4 regions of the Rhodococcus sp. NBC_00294 genome follow, and region 2 is predicted to be linked to each of the others. Evidence: predicted binding sites of a transcription regulator. Region 2 holds the regulator's gene; each other region holds the start of a gene.

Region 1 (4,891 bases), 1.2 Mb from region 2:
GGTCAGGCTGATGGGCCGTTCGCCCCGTCGCACCTCGCGCGTGACGGGGTCGAGTGACAGATCGGCGAACGTCATGGCCTCGCTGTCCGGACCCAGTTCCCCACCGGTGCGTCGCAAGAGTGCGCGCAGCCGTGCCAGCAGCTCCTCGAGCGCGAACGGTTTGGGCAGGTAGTCGTCCGCACCGGCATCGAGACCCGCCACCCGCTCGGACACGGAGTCACGAGCCGTCAGGACCAGGATCGGCAGGTCGTCTCCCGTGCTGCGCAGGCGACGGCACACCTCGAGCCCGTCGAGCCGGGGCATCATCACGTCGAGGACCAGCGCGTCCGGTCGCTCGGCCGCGACCTTCTCGAGGGCGTCGAGACCGTCGGTGGCCAGGTCCACGGTGTACCCGTTGAACGTCAACGACCGTCGCAGCGATTCTCGGACGGCACGATCGTCGTCGGTCACCAGTACACGCATGGGAACAGTGTCGCCCCGACGACTGAGACGCTGCTGAGAGGACACAGGGGCGGCCGGTGTCAGCGCCCGAACAGCCGGTCGACGAACGCGATCGCATCGGGCTGCGAGTCACGGAACGTCTGACTGTGGTCGCCCGGGTAGGTCCGGAAGGTCAGCGGTTCGCCGTTGGCCGTCATGGCCGCCGCGAGCGACAGGGCGGACGGTGCAGGCACATCGACGTCCCGCAGACCCTGGCCGATGAAGACGGGACGGTCGTACCCGGAGGTGGGCACACCCATGTAGTCGTTCAGCAGTCCGTACACGTTCGGGATCTGCGCCAACGGCCGCGAGAACATGTCGCCGAGTCGCAGCCCGGACACCGCATCGTGGAACGGGTTCGCGCACTGCGTCTCGGCGGTGTCCACCCACTGCCGGCCGAGCGGAGTCAGGTACGAGTTCAGATCGATCTCGGGATGGGCGGCACGCAACCCCGCCAGGATGTAGAAGACGTACGACGTCAGACCGTCCGGAATCGCGACGGGCGGGACTCCGGGCCCGAGCGGAAGCAGAACGAGTTCGATGTTGGCGGGCACGCCGGTCCCGACGGCGCCGAGGTAGTCCAGGCCGTCGCCGCCGTACTCGGTGGCGTACCGCGCGGTCGTCACCGCGGCGCCGCCGCCCTGGGACTGGCCGATCGCGACCCAGCGATTCGACAGCGTCGGCTCCAGTTCCCTTGCAGCAGCGACACTGTCGACGACGCTGTGCGCCTGCACCTTGCCGTCCAGGTACGGCATCACTCCGGGGGTACCGAGTCCCACGTAGTCCGTGGCGACGATCGCGTAGCCGCGGTTCAGCCACGTCTGGAGGTACGGGAAGTCGCGGTCCGGCAACGTGGGGCCGACGACCGACGGAGCGCAGTCGTCGCCGAGCCCGGACGTGCCGTGGGCCCACGCGATGACAGGCCAGCCACCTTCGGGCGCCTCGCCGGGCGGCAGATAGACGCCACCGGTACTCAGGGCCGGCTCGTTCTGCGAGCCCACCGACCAGTAGGTGATGCGCCGGGCGTCGACACTTCCCGGAATCGGGGCCGGTGACGCCGTCGATCCGACGAGAGCGCCCGGATCACGGTCCTGCGCCTGCGCCACACCCGTGAGGGTCAGCGCGACGGACGTCGTGGCGGTCAGGGTCACCAAGGCGCGCAGCAGGCGGCGGGAGCGGTTCGGCACGGCGTCACCGTACCGCTCCGGCACCGGATTCCGGACTAGAACATACGTTCGATCACGGCTACGCTCTTCAGTCATGGACGAGGTGGGTGCGACGCAGAGTTCGGTGAACGACAAGGTGCTCGAGCTGCGCGCGGTCGCGGACGAGCTCCGGGCGCTCGACGACCACCGAGTGGCCCTCGGCGACAAGCTGGTGGACCTCGAACACTGGTTCCGACGGGTGGGGTGCCTGGAGTTGTCCGACCACGCGCTCGACGTCTTCGTCTCCCGCTACGTGGGCCGGGTCTTCGAGCTGGCGGACGGCCTACGCGAGTAGCCGTGACCTCGCGTCACACTCAGTTGTGACCGCCGTCGCCCCGATCGGCACCACGTGGGGTGCCCCTCATTCCGGTGGAAACCACCTCGCAGCGGGCAATCATGGAGCACGGCGGGACACGCTCCCGCCGGGGCCGGTCAGGGGAACCGACCTCAGCACGATCGGAGGAAACACATGATGATCACACTGACACTCGTCGGCGCGGCAGCACTCGCGGTCGCACTGTTGTCCGGCGGACGCGACCTGGACTTCCGGGGACGCCAGATGTCGCACAGCTACCGTTCGCGCTGACACCGACGCACATCGACGACTGCCCACCGTTCACCTGTGAACGGTGGGCAGTCTTCTGTCCACATTCGGTGACATCTACTATCGAACATATGTTCTAATCCATGTAGTCTGAGGTCGTGGAATCGGGGGATCCAGGGTCGGCCTGGCAGGTGCAGATGGGCCGACGTGTCGGCGCGCTGCCTGCTGTGGCCGCACCTGTCGACGATCCCCGCGTGTGCGCGCTACTCGCCCAGCTCGGCTCCGCGGTCGAGGGCATCGCCATGCTCGACGCGTCGACGCTCACCAGCGAGGACCGACTGGCGCTGGTGTGCGGGGCCGAGAACACCCGGCGCCTGCTCACCGGCGCGTCACACACCTGGCTCAACGGCCTGGTGGCCGGCTCGGGATTCGACTCTGTGATCGGTGCGATCGGCGCGAGCGGTGTTCCGCACGCGCTGGCGCACATGCTGCGCATCACCACGGCTGCCGCCGCATCCCGCCTTGCCGTGGCACGCGATCTCGGCACCGGAACGACCATGACGGGTGAGACGCTCGATCCGCCGTTGACCCACACGGCCGCGGCAGCGCGGGACGGCGCGCTGGCCGACGCACACGTCTCGATCATCCGCTCGTTCCTGAAGAAGCTCCCTCACGCCGTCGATGCCGAGACGCGCGACGCCGCCGAGCAGACTCTCGCCGACCTTGCGCGCACGGTCGGACCGGAGGAGCTCACGGCCATCGCGACGCGCCTCACCGAATACCTCGATCCCGACGGAGCGGAGCCCGACGATCGCGACCGCGCCAGGAAGCGCTTCTTCGAGATTGACCCCCAGGGTCCCGATTCGATGTCGACCGGCCGCTTCTGCGTCGACCCGGTGCTGCGCGCCCTCCTCGACGCGTTCCTCGCCAAGTTCGCGGCACCCGGAACGAACGCTCCCGACGGTTCAGTCGATCTCGACGCCCCGCCCCCGAACGATGACACGACCCCCACCGACGCTGTCCCGTCCGGCGACGCAGGACAACCGGCCGACAGCGCGGAAGGGTCGGACGACCGAGAGGCCGAGTGGGACCACCGCACCCCTGGCCAGCGCAATCACGATGCACTGACCGACCTCCTGAAGGACGTGCTGGCCTCGGGTCGACACGGACAGCATCGTGGTCTGCCCCTGTCCGTGGTCGTGTCGGTGTCACTCGACCAGCTCACCGCCGCAGCAGGTCTCGGACTCACCGCCACCGGATCCACGGTCCCGGTGGCCGATGTCGTCAGGCTCGCGGCCGAGGCGCACCACTACCTCCACGTCTTCGACAGGGCCACCGGCAGCACGCTGCACTTCGCCCGAGCCCGCCGGTGCGCGAGCACCGACCAGCGGCTCGCCCTGTTCGCCCGCGACCGCGGCTGCACCGGGCCGGGATGCTCGGCGCCCGCGTCACGGTGCGAGGCCCACCATGTCGACGACTGGGCGGCGGGCGGCCTCACCGACATCGACGATCTCGCGCTGGCGTGCGACGTCCACCATCCGCTCGTCGGCGAACGTGCCGGCCAGTGGGCCACCAGCACCGCTCCCCCGAGTCATCCGTACCCGGGAACAGTGCTGTGGCATCCGCCTGCCGTCATCGACGAGGGTCGGCACGGCATCCCGAACCACCTGAACTTCCCCGAACGGCACCTCGCACCGCCGCCGGACGACTGATCGAATCCGAGACAGTGAGCCGAGGGCGACCTCAGGTTCGACACTGCGCCGGCCTGGCACCGTCAGCCGGAATGTTCCGCCGTGAATTCCGTGATCTCGGCGAGCGCAGGCTTGGGCGAGAAATCGCGGCGCACCATTCCGAAATTCTGCTCCGTGTCGGACTCGTCGCTGCCCGAGTCACGCATGCTGTAGACGTACGCGGGCCCGAGCCAGGAATTGCCGAGAAGGGCATTGAGCATGATGCCGATGGACTCGGCCTGCCCCTCCTCGCTCATGGCATTCGCGTTCGTTCCCGTGGGGGCGCCCATCTCGGTGATCCAGATCTGCTTGTCGCCGTCACCCTCGGCGCTCATGACATCGTGCATCGACCACATCGCCATCGCCGTGTTCCACGGCGCCGTCGACAGATCGTTCGGAAGGAACGGCCACGTGTACGGGTGGACGTTGAAGGCATCGAAATAACGATTCGCTCCGAGGGTGTACAGCGACGAGAGGAAAGCGGTCGGCGAGATGTTGGTGCCGTTGTTCACCGCGGGCGCCATACCGCCGGCGAGCACCAGCGCCTCCGGTTGCACCTTCTTGATGGCGCGGTACGTCGCGCGCAGCATCAGCGCGTACACCGTCGGGTCGGGCAGCGGCGTGAAGTAGGTGGTGATGTTCGGCTCGTTCCACACCTCCCACAACACGATTCGGTCGCGGTACCGCTCCGCGGCGAGTGCCGCGAAGGCCGCGAACGCGTCCGGACTCGCCGGCCGGGCGTAGGGCTGATCCCGAGCCGTCGCCACACGCGCCCAGGCAGGTGCGTAGGTCACGATGGCGTACGGGCACATACCCCGAGCGACGATGGCGTCGACCACTCTGTCCGTCGACGACCAGTCGCGCCGACCGGGCTGCGGCTCCACCACCGACCAGTCGATGTCGATGCGGACCGAGAACATGCCCGCATTCTT
Region 2 (4,891 bases):
GATGCGCAGCGACGCCGAGGAACTGGAGTCGCGCGCCCGCCGACGCGACATCGTCGTCGACGACGACACCCTCTTCGCTTTCTACGACGAGCGTGTACCTGCGACCGTGGTGTCGGCCCGTCACTTCGACCGGTGGTGGAAGAAGGCGTCCCGCACGACGCCGGACCTGCTCGACTTCGACCGCGCCACCGTCGTCAACCCGGACGCCGCCGCGGTCGTCGAGGGCGACTACCCCGACGCCTGGCGTCAGGGCGAGGCGCAGTTCCCCCTGACCTACCAGTTCGAGCCGGGCAAGGAGGACGACGGCGTCACCATCACCATTCCCATCGCCCTCCTCCCCCGCGTCGCCGACGTCGGATTCGATTGGCTCGTCCCCGGCATGCGCGTCGAGTTGGTGACGGCCCTGATCAAGACTCTTCCGAAGGAGTTGCGCCGCAACGTCGTCCCAGCGCCCGACCACGCGGTGGCCGCCGTCGCGGCGATGCGACCGAGGACGGAACCACTACTGGTCGCACTGTCGCGTGAACTCACCCGCATGGGCGCCGTGCCGATCGCACCGTCGGATTTCGACCCGTCCGCGCTGCCCCGCCACCTGAAGATGACGTTCGTGGTGGTCGACGATCGCGGCCGTCGACTGGACAAGGACACGTCCCTCTCCGCCTTGCGCACCCGACTCGGTGCTGCCGCGGCCGCTGCGGTCGGCGTCGCCGCCAAGGACTCGGAGAAGGCCCCGGTGACACGGTGGACGTCCGAGACCATCGGCACACTCGAGCCCACCGTCACCCGAACGGTCAACTCGCAGAGGGTGACCGGGTATCCCGCCCTGGTTCCCGAGAAGGGCGGGGTCGCCGTTCGTGTCCTGGGCACCGCCGCCGAGCAGCGAGCAGCGATGCGCGAGGGCACCCGACGCCTCCTGCTCGACGCCATCCCATTGTCGACGAAGAACCTGCTCACCGGACGCTCCCCGGCTCAGCGGCTCGCGCTGGGGCAGAATCCGCACGGAAGCATCGAGGCGTTCGTCGAGGACTGCCGCACCCTCGCGGCCGACGAGCTCATGATGAAGCACGGCGGCCCGGTGTCCACGCCCGAGGCGTATGCGGTGCTGGAGAAGGCGGTCCGGGGCGAGCTCGCCGGCCGGACGGCCGCGGTGCTCCGGGTGGCGGAACCATCTCTCGGTGCCGCGACGAGGGTCCGCCTCGCACTCGACGACGCGACGGGAGATGCCGCGGACGACGTGCGCCAGCAGCTGGACGGGCTGATCTTCCCCGGATACGTCTTCGAGACCGGCGAAGCTCACCTGCCACACCTTCCGCGCTACCTCGAGGCGGCCGAGCGCCGACTTCGCGCATTCCCGTCCAGCGCTCGCCGCGACGCGGCGGGGATGGACGTGCTGGACCGCGTCTATGCGGACTACGACGCCCTGCTCGGGTCGGTACCGGACTCGGTGGGCCGCAGCGATGCCGTGCGGGAGATCGCCTGGATGATCGAGGAGCTGAGGGTCAACCTGTTCGCTCAGACCCTGGGAACGCTGTACCCGGTGAGCGAGAAGCGGGTGCGCAAGGCCATCGACGACGTCCGACGTGCGGTGCGGCGCTGACTCACCGCTGAGCGGCGGGCTCCGCGTCCTGGGCGGGGGCGGCATCGTGCTCGGCACGGTGGCGACGAAGGTCCTCGATCTCGCGCTCGAAGTCGTCCGCACTGCTGAACGAGCGGTAGACGGAGGCGAATCGGAGGTAGGCCACCTCGTCGAGATCGCGCAGTGGCCCGAGGATGGCGAGCCCTACCTCGTTGCTGGGGATCTCGGCCGACCCGGAAGCCCGCACCGTGTCCTCGACCTGCTGGGCGAGGAGGACGAGCGCGTCGTTGTCGACCTGGCGGCCCTGGCAGGCCCGACGGACTCCCTTGACCACCTTCTCGCGACTGAACGGCTCACTCACGCCACTGCGTTTCACGACGGAGAGCACTGCTGTCTCCACCGTGGTGAAGCGTCGACCGCACTCGGGGCAGGAACGACGCCGCCGGATCGCCTGGCCCTCCTCCGCTTCGCGCGAATCGACGACGCGCGAGTCGGGGTGACGGCAGAACGGGCAGTGCATCGGACAGAGACCCCTCGATGGCTCGGGCATTTCCCGAGCGCCACGGCGGCTCTCGGTGTGTCCAGCGTACCGGGAGGGCCTTCCGCGGCCCCGGGGGCGTGTCCGGCCGGTGTCAGCGTCCGGAGACGACGCCCATCTCCACCTGCTCCGAGATGGACGGCTGTGCCGGGACGTCGGCGGAGCGCATGTTCGCCAACCCCACCAGCCCCAGAACGGACACTGCTGTGATCAGCGCCACAGCGATGGGCGTCGCGAATCCGTGTCCCCGACGAGTGCGGTGTTCGACCTGCGAGACACCGTTCGAGCGGCGACGGTAGTCGACAGTGCCGCCGTCGGGGCGGCGGGAGTCGCGCGGAGCGGGGCTGCGGCGGACCGTGGTGCGCTCGCGCACGTCGGTCGTCGTGGACCCGGCCGCGCGGTCGGCCATACCCCAGTAGGAATCGTCGTCGCAGGTCCAGCGCGTGCGGACGGGTGCATGCATGTCGATGGAACGTGCGGTGCCGACAGTCAGCAGGTCACTTCGAGTCATTGCAACCACTCCTCGTGGATAGCCGGTGGCCGTCCGCGTCGCCGATGCACCGAGGTGTTCGAACAACACATTCGCCCACGCGTTCGAATGAACGCATGTTCGATGTATAGCAGTCCGGTCCGACAAAGTGCATCGAACACGCGACACGCTTCGAACAGGTGTTTGATCCGAGTCCCGTTTCGGTTTAGGTTCGACACACGCACAACGGACGTGACACCAGCACCACCTGCCCCACGTCCACTGCTACCGATGGAGGTATCTCGATGAAGGACGACAGCTCATCCGGCACGGTCGGCGGGCGCGCGTCAGCGACCGGCTCGGCCACGACCGCCGACACCGAGTCCGGTCTCACCGAACGTCAGCGGCGAGTGCTCGAGGTGATCCGTGCGTCGGTCGTCGAGCGCGGCTATCCGCCGAGCATCCGGGAGATCGGTGACGCCGTCGGATTGACGTCCACCTCGTCGGTCGCGCATCAACTGCGCACCCTCGAACGCAAGGGGTTCCTGCGCCGCGACCCCAACCGTCCCCGCGCCGTCGACGTGCGTCTGCCGGGCGAGAACGGGCGCCCCGAAGAGGTCTCTGCCGTCGCGCAGGACGATCTCGTCGCCGCGGACACCACGAATCACCTCGACAGCGCGGACACACCGTCGTCGGACGACGATCGCCTGCCCGCACCGACCTTCGTCCCCGTCCTGGGACGTATCGCCGCGGGTGGTCCGATTCTCGCGGAGCAGGCCGTCGAGGACGTGTTCCCGCTTCCGCGCGAGCTCGTCGGGTCCGGCTCGCTGTTCCTTCTCCGCGTCGTCGGTGAGTCGATGATCGACGCCGCCATCTGCGACGGTGACTGGGTGGTCGTGCGTCAGCAGAACGTGGCCGACAACGGGGACATCGTCGCCGCAATGATCGACGGAGAGGCCACCGTCAAGACGTTCAAGCGGACTGGTGGGGACGTCTGGCTGCTCCCCCACAACGACCTGTTCGAGCCCATTCCCGGGAACGACGCCGTGGTGCTGGGCAAGGTCGTCACCGTGATGCGCAAGCTCTGATTCCGGACACACGAACGCCGGCGCTGGATTTCCAGCGCCGGCGTCGTCGTGTTCGAGGTTCCTACAGGTCCAGACCGCGACCGATGATCTCCTTCATGATCTCCGTCGTGCCGCCGTAGATGGTCTGCACGCGGGAGTCCATGTACGCCTTGGCGATCGGGTACTCCTTCATGTAGCCGTAGCCACCGTGCAGCTGCAGGCACCGGTCGATGAGCTTGACCTGGTTCTCGGTGGTCCACCACTTCGCCATGGCGGCTTCCTGGACCGACAGCTCGTTCGCGTTGAGCTGCTCGATGTACTTGTCCACCATGATGCGGACGGCAGTCGTCTCGGTCGCGCACTCCGCCAGCACGAATCGCGTGTTCTGGAACTTGCCGATCGGCTTGCCGAACGCCTTGCGGTCCTTGCAGTACTGGATCGTCATCGCGAGCGCGGACTCCATCGCGGCAGCCGCGACGACGGCGATCGACAGGCGCTCCTGCGGCAGGTTCTGCATCAGGTAGATGAAGCCCATACCCTCCTGACCGAGCATGTTGGCGGCAGGGATGCGGACGTCGGTGAAGCTGAGCTCCGCGGTGTCCTGCGCCTTCATACCGATCTTGTCGAGGTTGCGGCCGCGCTCGAAGCCCGGCATGTCGCGCTCGACGACGAACAGGCTGAAGCCCTGCGCGCCCTTCTCCGGATCGGTGCACGCCACCACGATGACGATATCGGCGTTGATGCCGTTGGTGATGAACGTCTTGGAGCCGTTGAGCACCCAGTCGTCACCGTCACGGACGGCCTTGGTCTTGATGCCCTGCAGGTCACTGCCCGTGCCCGGCTCGGTCATCGCGATCGCGGTGATCAGCTCACCGGAGCAGAAGCCGGGCAGCCAGCGCTGCTTCTGCTCGTCGTTCGTCAGCTCGATGAGGTACGGAGCGACGACGTCGTTGTGCAGCGTGAACCCGATGCCGCTGTACCCACCGGCCGTGGTCTCCTCGGTGACGATGGCGTTGTAGCGGAAGTCCTTGACTCCGCCGCCGCCGAACTCCTCCGGCACTGCCATGCCCAGGAAGCCCTGCTTGCCGGCCTCGACCCAGACACCTCTGTCGACGATGTTCTGCGTCTCCCACTCCGCGTGATGCGGCGCGACGTGCTGCTCGAGAAACTTCTTGTACGAGCTGCGGAACAGGTCGTGCTCGGGCTCGAACAACGTGCGCTTCATGATTCTCCTCGTCGTG
Region 3 (4,891 bases), 1.1 Mb from region 2:
GCCTGCCCTGGACGCGGAACGTGACGGTGGAACTCGACGACCACCACGATTCACCGATCATCAACGCGGGACTCGCCGCGGACGCGGGATACCGGGGCACCTTCGCGCACGAAGCGGAGAACGATCTGGAGGAGCTCCGGACGACGTTCCAGCGCAAGGCTCACGTCGCGGCGATGGAGCGGTGCCTGACCGCGCTGCTGAAGCGGGATCCGTCCCGGCGCATGGAGGACATGGGAACTGTTGTGCTGGGCGATCTCCCGGACGACGACACCACCAGGGCACTGCGGTCGCGGCGACGGTCCCTCGGCCTGGACGACGTGCCCGACAGCATCGTCATGGTCGATCACACCGGAGCCGGCTACACGCAGCTCGACGTGCCGCTCGCACTGCGTCGGGCTCGATCGACCCGCATCTCGATCGACGGCAACGCCCACTTCTGCCGGGGACTGCTCCGTACCCGCTACGACGACCCGGACCGCACGACGGTCGACGCCTGACCTTCCCGAGAAGCCGAGGAGACACATCATGAGCACCATGCGCGCAGTCCAGGTCGTGGGGTACCACGAGAAACTCCGAATGACCGAGGTGCCCGTTCCGACTCCCACGGGGCCGTTCGACGTGGTCGTCCGGATCGGTGGAGCGGGGGTGTGCCGTACCGATCTGCACATCCTCGAGGGGCAGTGGGCCGAGAAGTCGAACGTGACCCTGCCGTACACGATCGGTCACGAGAACGCCGGCTGGGTCCACGCCGTCGGTTCCGCCGTGACGAACGTGCAGGAGGGTGACAAGGTCATCGTCCACCCGCTCATCACGTGCGGGCTCTGCCGCGCCTGCCGATCCGGCGACGACGTGCACTGCGAGATCAACCAGTTCCCCGGCATCGACACGAACGGTGGCTACGCGGAGTACCTGAAGACGTCGGCACGCAGTGTGGTGAAGCTGGACGACTCGCTGGAGCCGGCGGACGTGGCTGCCCTCGCCGATGCCGGACTGACGGCTTATCACGCCGCGTCGAAGGCTTCCCGGCATCTGACTCCCCGCGACCGCGTCGTGGTGATCGGCGCAGGCGGGCTGGGGCACATCGGGATTCAGGTGCTGAAGGCGCTGACCGCGGCCGAGATCGTGGTCGTCGACCGTAACGCCGACGCGGTGAAGCTGGCCCTGTCCATCGGGGCGGATCACGGCGTCGTCGCCGACGGCACCCACATCGAGCAGGTGCTCGAGCTCACCGGCGGGCAGGGCGGCGAAGCGGTCATCGATTTCGTCGGTGAAGGCGGCGCGACGGCGGAGGGCATCGCGATGTTGCGGCAGGCGGGCAATTACCACGTCGTCGGATACGGCGAGAACATCGACGTGCCGACAATCGACATCGTGTCGTCGGAGATCAACGTCATCGGCAACCTGGTCGGGTCCTACAACGACCTGTGCGACCTCATGGCTCTCGCGGCACGCGGGTCCGTCGTTCTGCACACCGCGAAGTACGCACTCGACGACTTCCAGAGCGCCATCGACGATCTGGACGCGGGCACGGTGCGAGGGCGGGCCATCCTCACGCCGTGAGAACGGCCCGCCGCCGGTCAGTGCGTGACGAGGTCGTCGGCGTCGGTGAGGGTGGCGCCGGTGGCGTCGTGTACCTGCGCCGCCGTGACACCGGGCGCGGTCTCCCGCAGGACCAGGGTGCCGTCGCCGACGACGTCGATGACGGCGTAGTCGGTGATGACACGGTCGACGACGGCCTGACCGGTGAGGGGGAGCGTGCACGCGTCGACGATCTTGGGGTTGCCGTCCCGATCGGTGTGCTCCATGACGACGATGACGCGCGCGGCGCCGTGGACGAGGTCCATGGCGCCGCCCATGCCCTTGACCATCTTTCCCGGGACCATCCAGTTGGCGAGGTCGCCGGTCGCCGAGACCTGCATGCCGCCGAGGACGGCGGTGTCGATGTGGCTGCCGCGGATCATGCCGAAGGACAGCGCGGAGTCGAAGAACGCCGCGCCGGGCAGGGTGGTGACGGTTTCCTTGCCGGCGTTGATGAGATTCGCGTCGACCTCGTCCTCGGTGGGGTAGGGGCCGGTACCGAGGATGCCGTTTTCGGAGTGCAGCGTGACGCGGATCGCGGGATCGAGGAAGCCGGGAATCAGTGTGGGCAGCCCGATGCCGAGGTTCACGTAATCACCGTCGCGCAGTTCGGCCGCCGCGCGCCGAGCCATGTTCTCGCGGGTCCATCCGGTGTCGGTGCTCATCGTGCGTCTCCTGCGGGTCGGGTGGTGCGCTTCTCGATGCGGGGTGTCTGTGGGCCGGTCTCCACGATGCGCTGGACGAACACGCCGGGCAGGTGCACGTGCGCCGGGTCGATCTCGCCCGGCTGCACGAGATGCTCGACCTGAGCGACGGTGATGCGGCCGGCCATGGCGGCGAGCGGGTTGAAGTTCATGGCTGCCTTGTCGAAGACGAGGTTTCCGTCGGTGTCACCCAGGTGCGCGTGCACGAGCGCGAAGTCGGCGCGGATGCCCTCCTCGAGGACGTACCGCTTGTCGCCGAAGACGCGGGTCTCCTTCGGAGGGGACGCGAGTGCGACGGATCCGTCGGCGGCGTAGCGCCACGGGAGCCCGCCGTCGGCGATGGGGCTGCCGACACCGGCCGGGGTGAAGAACGCCGGGATGCCCGCGCCCCCGGCGCGTAGTCGTTCGGCGAGAGTGCCCTGGGGAGTGAGCTCGACCTCGAGCTCGCCGGACAGGTACTGCCGGGCGAATTCCTTGTTCTCGCCGACGTAGGACGCGGTGACGCGACGGATTCGGTGCGCTGCGAGCAGGATGCCGAGGCCATGGTCGTCCACTCCGCAGTTGTTGGAGAAGACCTCCAGATCGGTGACGTCGGTGGCGGCGAGGGCGTCGATCAGTGCGTCCGGGATGCCGCAGAGCCCGAAGCCGCCGACGGCCAGGGTGGCGCCGTCCGTGACGCCGCGTATCGCGTCGGCGGGGGTGGACAGGACTTCGGTGGCCACGAGTTCCTCCTGAGATCGAGTACTGATCAGATGTACGGTCCGGTGAGTGGACGTGCGCACTCTCTGCATTCGATCAGGACCACGGCGTCTTCGCAGGCGATACGGGGTCCGGACGGCGAACTGCTCGACTCGTGGAACGATCGGCGGCTCGGTGTTCACTGAGTGGACACCCCGCGAGCCCTAGACTGTGGTGATGGCGGAGGCAGCGAGGTCGGTCATCGCGCGAGTCGCGGCCGTGATGCGTGCCGTCGGTGATCACGAGCCGGACGGCGCGTCGACCACCGACATCGCCAGGACCGCCGGGTTGGCGCGGCCCACCGTGCACCGGATGGTCACCGCGTTGGCGGCGGAGGGCTTCGTCGATCGGCACGAGTCGGGCCGGTGGGCGCTGGGGCCCGAGACCTTCCTTCTCGGATCGATGGCAGCGGAGCGGTACGACATCACGTCGAGCGCGGGAGACATCCTGCGCGATCTGGCCCGAACGACGGGGGAGAGCGCCTTCCTGTCGGCACGTCGGGGCGACGAGACGGTCTGCATCGCGAGCGAGGAGGGCAGTTTCCCGCTGCGCTCGCACGTCCTGCACGTCGGCCTGCGCATGCCCCTCGGAGTCGCGTCCGCCGGGTTGGTGATCCTCGCGCACCTGCCCGAACGTGAGCGGGTGGAGTACCTCGACCGTGCAGAGCTCGGCGGCTGGGGAGAACGTCACGCGCCGCGCGAGATCGCCGAACGGGTGGAACAAGTTCTGGTGCAGGGATACTCGGTGAATCCCGGGTTGTTGGTGGAAGGTAGCTGGGGTCTCGGGGCCGCGGTGTTCGATCGCCGCGACGCCCCGGCGTGGGCGCTGAGTCTGACGGGCGTCGCCGGCCGTTTCGACGATGTCCGGCGCCCTGTTCTCGGCGAACAGCTGCTGCGGGCCGCACACGCGTTGACCTCGCGTCTGCGGTGATCGGAGGTCGATGCGGCCGGTCGGACAGAACTGAGGCGGTACATCCAAGTTATTCATCCGTTATATCGTGAATGCATGCCCGATATCGTATCGATGTCGACATCAGAGTCCGAGAATCGTTGTCGCACAGAGGTGTCAGTCGTCCATCACGTGATTGTCCGGACTCGACAGAATGTCGCAATTCCGGCATGCATTGACATTACCGTTATCGTCCTGTTCACTCTCATTTATGCCGTAAATCTACGTCGCATTCGACGGAGTCGGCTCGATCTCACACCTGCCCCCGCCACATCTCGGCGCCGTGGTCGTCTTCTCGGACGGTCATCGACGCGCCGACGTCGCCGGGGCGTCATCGCACCGCTCTGCGTCGTCGGGGACAGAGTCTGCGCACCACATGTGCTGCATCAGGGATGCGGCACATTCACCACATCGCGCAAGGAACCGCATGATCAGGACACACCTCGACCGCTCTCCCTTCGACGCCGCGAAGCGAGGCCGCCTCCCCGCACTGGGTACCGTCGCCGTCGCCACGGCGGCTCTGATGATCGTCGGCGCGAGCACCGCCGACGCCGCCACTCCGGTGGGACTCGGCACCGCTGCCAGTTACGCGGTCCTGGCCGGTGCGGGCGTGACCAACACCGGCCCGTCGGTCATCTCGGGTGACTCGGAACCAGTCCGACCGCGGCCGTCACGGGGTTTCCGCCCGGTCTCGTGAACAACGGCACGATCCATGCCGCCAATGCGGTTGCGCTGCAGGCGCAGTCGGACCTCACCACGGCATGCGACCAGGCGAGTGCGGAGCCGATCTCGGCGAACGTCGCTGCCGACATCACCGGCAGCACCCTCGCCCCGGGGGTCTACAAGGCTTCCAGCGCACTGGCCCTGAACGGCACCGTCACGTTGGACGGTGGATCGGATCCCGACGCCGTCTTCGTCTTTCA
Region 4 (4,891 bases), 2.1 Mb from region 2:
GTCCGGCTGCACGGCGACACCGAGCTGTACACGAGTGGGTACTCCGACGAGGCGCTCGGCCGGTGGGCCGAGCGCATCGGTGAGTGGCGCGCTGCGAAGCGAGACGTGTACGTCTACTTCGACAACGACGCGAAGGGCTTCGCGCCGTGGGATGCGTTGCGACTCATCGAGATGACTCAGGCCGCCGGCTCGTCGTCCTCCCACAGATAGTCCTGTGGGTGGTGATAGTGGTTCACCCGGCCTGTCCTCGACGGGTCGATGAGGGCAGGCGGGTGCCACAGAGTGCGCCCGGCGTAGGGATGGCCTGGCGGCGCTGTGGTGGTGGACCATCCGAGTGCTCCGTCATGGACCATCGGATGGTGCATGTCGCACACGAAGGTGAGCGACTCGATGTCGGTGGGCCCGCCGTCCTGCCACTCGTGGATGTGGTGCGCCTGCGTGGCGACGGCGGGGCGATCGCATCCCGGTGCGGTGCATCCGCGGTCTGTGGCCATGAGGACGAGGCGCTGGTCCTCACTGGCGATGCGGCGGGTGCGGCCGAAGTGCAGTGGCCTGCCGTCGTCGTCGCCGAAGACAGCGAGGTAGTGATCGGCGTGCGACCCCATGCGGATGACGTCGCGGATCGGCATGGTGGAACCCGTTGCGGTGGTGGCCAGTCCGGTGCCTCGGATCAGGTCCTCGAGACGGGCGACGATGATGACCTTGACCGGCACACCGCGGTGCTTGCCGAGATCGTCGGAGGACAGTGTGTCGCGTAGTAGCAGCTTGAGGGCGTCGTGCCGTCGTTGCGGTGTGGTCCGGGTGTCGCGCTGGCGGGTCTCGTCGTCCGGTTCTCCGATGACGGGCGCGCGTGTGTCCTCGGGATTGCCCACTCCGAGCGCCGCGTACTTGCTGTTGTAGGCGTCGAAGTACGCCGCGGTCTCGGGATCGAGAACGAACCTGCCGCTGCGCATCCCGTCGCTGTCCTGCTTGCCCATGAAGATGCCGCGCTTGCGGACGCGCTCCGGCGGGAGCTCGAACTCGCCTTCCTCGACGATGTGCGCGGTGATGCGCTCGGCGAGAGCCGTGAGCTCCGCGGGACGCACCTCGCGCGCCGCGTCGGCCAGGTGACGCTCTGCGTGGGCGCGGGTGTCTGCATCCACAGCGGCAGGGAGGTTCTTGTCGAACTTCCTGATCACCTTCACGTGGGCCGGGTCGATGGCACCCTCGCGCAGCGCCGCAGCGGTGGCGGGCAGCTCGGGTTCCATGACGTCGCCGAGCAGGGTGGTCCTGTTGCCGAGCTGGGCGGCCACGGACAGTCGCGCCACAGCGGCTGCGCGATCGATGGTGAGGAGTTGAGCCAGCGCATCGGCGTTGTGCGCTCCGGTCTCCTCGAAGCCGCGCTGCTGGACGAGCTCGGCCAGCCACACGTGCGCCTGCGCCTGCCGCGACCGCGTCACCTTCTCGTCCCGCACCAGAAGGGCGAGACGGTCGGCCGTCCCGATGTGCTGAGTGTCGTAGGCCGCGATACGGCGCGTCAGCTCCTCCTGCGCAGCGACGAGCTGAGCGAGAACGGGGTCACCGATGGAGCCGTCGTCACGACGACCATCCCCTGCGTTTCCCCCCGAAAACATGCCTCACAGTACCGCGACCCACCGACAAAATCGAACATGTGTTCGAACTACCTACATGCGCGCAAGTGGGCTGAAACTCAGAGAAGGCCGTGGCTGATGCAGAGAAACAGCAAAACGAGAAAAGCGACGAAACTGACACCGACGGAGCTGACTTGTCCGAGAGTCGGTTTATCGGGCGCAACAATGCGCGAACGTCGTCTGGCCATGCGGAAAGTATGGCCATCCGCTGTTTCCGCTGCAAGTCATCCCGTCATCTCATCCGACTCGTCCTCGGCGTCGAAGAACTCGAAACACGCCTGAACAGGCAGAGTGCACGGAAGCGTCGTCGACCCCGTCCTCCGATCGAATGACAGGCTCTGTGGTGCGGATTGCGTACCGAAGACGCCCGTGGTGGCGCTTCGAACCCCGCCGAGAAACGTTCTCAATGGTTTTATTGCCATTTCTGGTCACATTTCCGAATTTCGGTGTCACACTCGTGCGATGTGGTGGATCGTCTACGGCATCGGCGCCGTCTGGGTTGTCGCAGCCCTGGTCATCGGCGTCGTCATGGGCCGTGCCATTCACAATGCGGACATCGAGGACGGGGCTCGCATTCTGCGCGAGGAGACGCCTCTGAACCGCAATTCCCGGACGCCCGTCACGCTCGAGTAGCGGCCCGTGAAACGGTGCCGCAATGTCCAGCAACGGCGACGTCAGCGGAAACCCGGCGCAGCGCGCCCAGCCGCGTCACCGGTCGCGCACCACCACTGCCCCGTCCGTCGGGTTCCACAGGATGCGGCCGGACTCGAAGTCCACGACGCGCTGACCGTCGGGCGCCTCGTACTCCCCGGTGACCGGGAACCCGAGCTCCGGCCGCCACTGATCGAGGATCGCGCCGACGACGGCCCACGTGCCGAACCGCGGATCGGAGAACACCCGGAACCCGCCGTCGGCCAGCAGGTCCTGGTATCCGTCGTGGAACGGGCCCGCCGGAACGAGCCCCGTGGTGCGGGCGATGTCGGCGACCGCCGGCGGCGAGGTGAGCCAGCCGCTCGAAGTCGAGTACAGGCTGCCGTGGGTGTACTGGCGGCCCGAGCCCGCGGGGAGTGCGAAGACCGGGCCCCACGGCTCGCCCAAGTCGAAGGGTGCGGCGGCGTCGAACCGGTTCGCGATGTCGCGCTGGGGCAGCCCCGCCGCGGCCAGTGCGGCCAACTGTCCGTAGACGGGTTTGGGTACGAAGGCATCGTCGAGCACACCGAAGCGCGCCTCGGGATCGGGGGACAGGCTGTCGCCGTCACGGACGGTGTAGACGTAGAACGGCCCGCCGTACGGCACCTCGCCCCACTGCTGCGCCGACTCCACGATGAGCCGCGCCTGCGTGTCCGCGTCCACGCCGGTGTCGGGCGCGCCGTACTCGGTGATCCAGATGCGTGCCGCCGCATCCCCGTGCGCCACCATCGTCTGCCGCATCCTGATGATCTGCTGCACAGCGGAATTGGGGTACAGGCCGGCGTCGGCGAGGGTGGTGCCGTAGTCGTACGCGTGGTACGAGAGCGCGTGGAACGACCCGGCCGCACCGGCGTCGTACATAGACACGAGGAACTCGTTCGAGTCCATCCGGCCGTCGGTGGTGTCCGTGTTGCCCAGTGCCCCGGCCACGACGACGGCGTCGGGATCGGACGCGGTGACGGCGGTGAAGGCGGACCGCAGCATGGCGGTGTACCGGGCGGGGTCGGGGTTCGGCCAGAAGAACAGTCGGCCGTTCGGCTCGTTCCAGATCTCGTAGGTCGACACCCGCCCGCGATACCGATCGGCGACGACGCCCGCGAACGCGCCGTACTCCTGCGGGTTCCGGGGAGCCGCTGCGGCGAGGTCGGAGAACCCGATGGCCGCCCACGCCGGTGTCGTGGTCAGCGTGGCCACCACGTCCAGGCCGGCCGCCCTGGCAGCGTCGACCACCCGATCGGAGGGTCGCCAGTCGTACTGACCCCGAGCAGGTTCGGCGAAGCGCCACGAGATGTCGATACGAACCGATGTCGCCCCGCCGTCGCGGACCGCGGCCATCGTCCGGGAGACGTCCGCGTCGTCGGCCCACAGGATGGACGATCCGGTGGAGTAGCCGAGTACCCGGGGAGGCGCCTGGAGTTCCTCGGGCACGGGCGGCGCACTCCGGTCCCGCGTGCACGCCGCCGCCACTGCCGCGGCCGCGAGCACGAGGAACCCCCGTCGGTTCACGTGGTACGTCCGGCTCGCCATCGCATCATCGGTCGTTCCACCAGGTAGTACGTCAGCGACCCGAGCGCCACCGTCAGAGACATGACCAGCACGAATCCCCACACGAGACCGAGTGCGGTGGGCGGGATGGGAATCCCCGCACGGCCGACCAGGATCAGAACGGGGTAGTGCCACAGATAGGAGGACAGGGAGACCATGCCGAGATACTTGAGCGGCGCCCAGTCGGTCATCCTCGCGAGGCGGGAGTCCTCGCCGCGGCCGAGAGGCGCGACGATCGCGAGAATGGAGGCGCACGAGGCGATCGCGAACACCGAGGAGATGTAGCGAGATCCGAGCGCGAACAACAGCATCGAGCCGGACAGCGCCAGGACGGCGATGCTGAGGAGAACCGCCGACAACCGCGACGTCGACAAGCGGGAGAAAGCTCCTCGGGCGATCGCGGCGTAGACGACGGCCGCCACCATGCCCCAGGCGAAGTGGTCGGCGAGAGCGAGGAAGCTGCGCGAGAACACCGCGACCCAGTTCGGTCCCCAGTACTGCTCGAGCGGTGGGAGGCCGCTCGCGTGCTGCAGCCTGCCGACGATGGTGTTGGCGATCAGCCCGAGCGCGATGAGCGCCACCGCGGGGATCAGCGCGGTCACGAGGGGTCGCCGGCCGCCGCGGCCGAACCGGAAGAGCAGGAAGCCCGCTATCGGGAGGACGAGGTAGAAGCCCCACTCGGTGCTCAGCGACCAGGAGGGATTGATTCCGGTCTGCAGAGTGCTGGGGAAGTACGACTGCGTCAGCGTCAGGTGCGCCAGGAGGGGCAGCGGCGCGGTGATGGTGCCGGTGCCGTCGGCGGAATGATCCCAGCCGCTCGTCACGGGATTCACCACGTAGCCGGCGCCCAGGACGAAGTTCACGATCAGGAAGATGACGATGTAGGCGGGAAACACCCGTCGGACGCGGGCGACGAAGTAGCGCTTCGTGTTCGGGAACGCTGCCCCGTCGGCGAAGCGCGTGACGTACGGAAGGTAGAGCAGGAACCCGGACAGCGCGAAGAAGAACGTGAGGGCCTGGCCCAG

Evidence for each region. Region 2 encodes LexA, which represses DNA repair genes until DNA is damaged. Its sites were predicted from a motif close to CGAACANNTGTTCG; they were not measured.
Region 1: a site for LexA is predicted at 2,354-2,367, ahead of OHB23_RS19535 (HNH endonuclease signature motif containing protein). Genes of this name have one in related genera too.
Region 3: a site for LexA is predicted at 3,028-3,041, ahead of OHB23_RS18905 (CoA transferase subunit A). Genes of this name have one in related genera too.
Region 4: a site for LexA is predicted at 1,645-1,658, ahead of OHB23_RS01825 (HNH endonuclease signature motif containing protein). Genes of this name have one in related genera too.

What each region holds. Positions count from the first base shown of each region.
Region 1 covers NZ_CP108043.1:4,171,368-4,176,258, forward strand. Annotated here, with positions in the region: gene OHB23_RS19520 (response regulator transcription factor) at 1-462, opposite strand, end outside; gene OHB23_RS19525 (lipase family protein) at 522-1,667, opposite strand; gene OHB23_RS19530 (hypothetical protein) at 1,741-1,980, shown strand; gene OHB23_RS19535 (HNH endonuclease signature motif containing protein) at 2,388-3,941, shown strand; gene OHB23_RS19540 (cellulase family glycosylhydrolase) at 4,004-4,891, opposite strand, start outside.
Region 2 covers NZ_CP108043.1:2,934,559-2,939,449, reverse strand. Annotated here, with positions in the region: gene hrpA (ATP-dependent RNA helicase HrpA) at 1-1,597, shown strand, start outside; gene nrdR (transcriptional regulator NrdR) at 1,599-2,096, opposite strand; gene OHB23_RS13780 (hypothetical protein) at 2,209-2,625, opposite strand; gene lexA (transcriptional repressor LexA) at 2,889-3,671, shown strand; gene OHB23_RS13770 (acyl-CoA dehydrogenase family protein) at 3,733-4,875, opposite strand.
Region 3 covers NZ_CP108043.1:4,051,448-4,056,338, reverse strand. Annotated here, with positions in the region: gene OHB23_RS18920 (iron-sulfur cluster assembly protein) at 1-497, shown strand, start outside; gene OHB23_RS18915 (NAD(P)-dependent alcohol dehydrogenase) at 535-1,560, shown strand; gene OHB23_RS18910 (3-oxoacid CoA-transferase subunit B) at 1,578-2,243, opposite strand; gene OHB23_RS18905 (CoA transferase subunit A) at 2,240-3,004, opposite strand; gene OHB23_RS18900 (IclR family transcriptional regulator) at 3,198-3,950, shown strand; gene OHB23_RS18895 (hypothetical protein) at 4,396-4,665, shown strand; gene OHB23_RS18890 (ice-binding family protein) at 4,662-4,891, shown strand, end outside.
Region 4 covers NZ_CP108043.1:400,973-405,863, reverse strand. Annotated here, with positions in the region: gene OHB23_RS01830 (DUF72 domain-containing protein) at 1-210, shown strand, start outside; gene OHB23_RS01825 (HNH endonuclease signature motif containing protein) at 177-1,613, opposite strand; gene OHB23_RS01820 (hypothetical protein) at 2,094-2,264, shown strand; gene OHB23_RS01815 (cellulase family glycosylhydrolase) at 2,340-3,848, opposite strand; gene OHB23_RS01810 (acyltransferase family protein) at 3,824-4,891, opposite strand, start outside.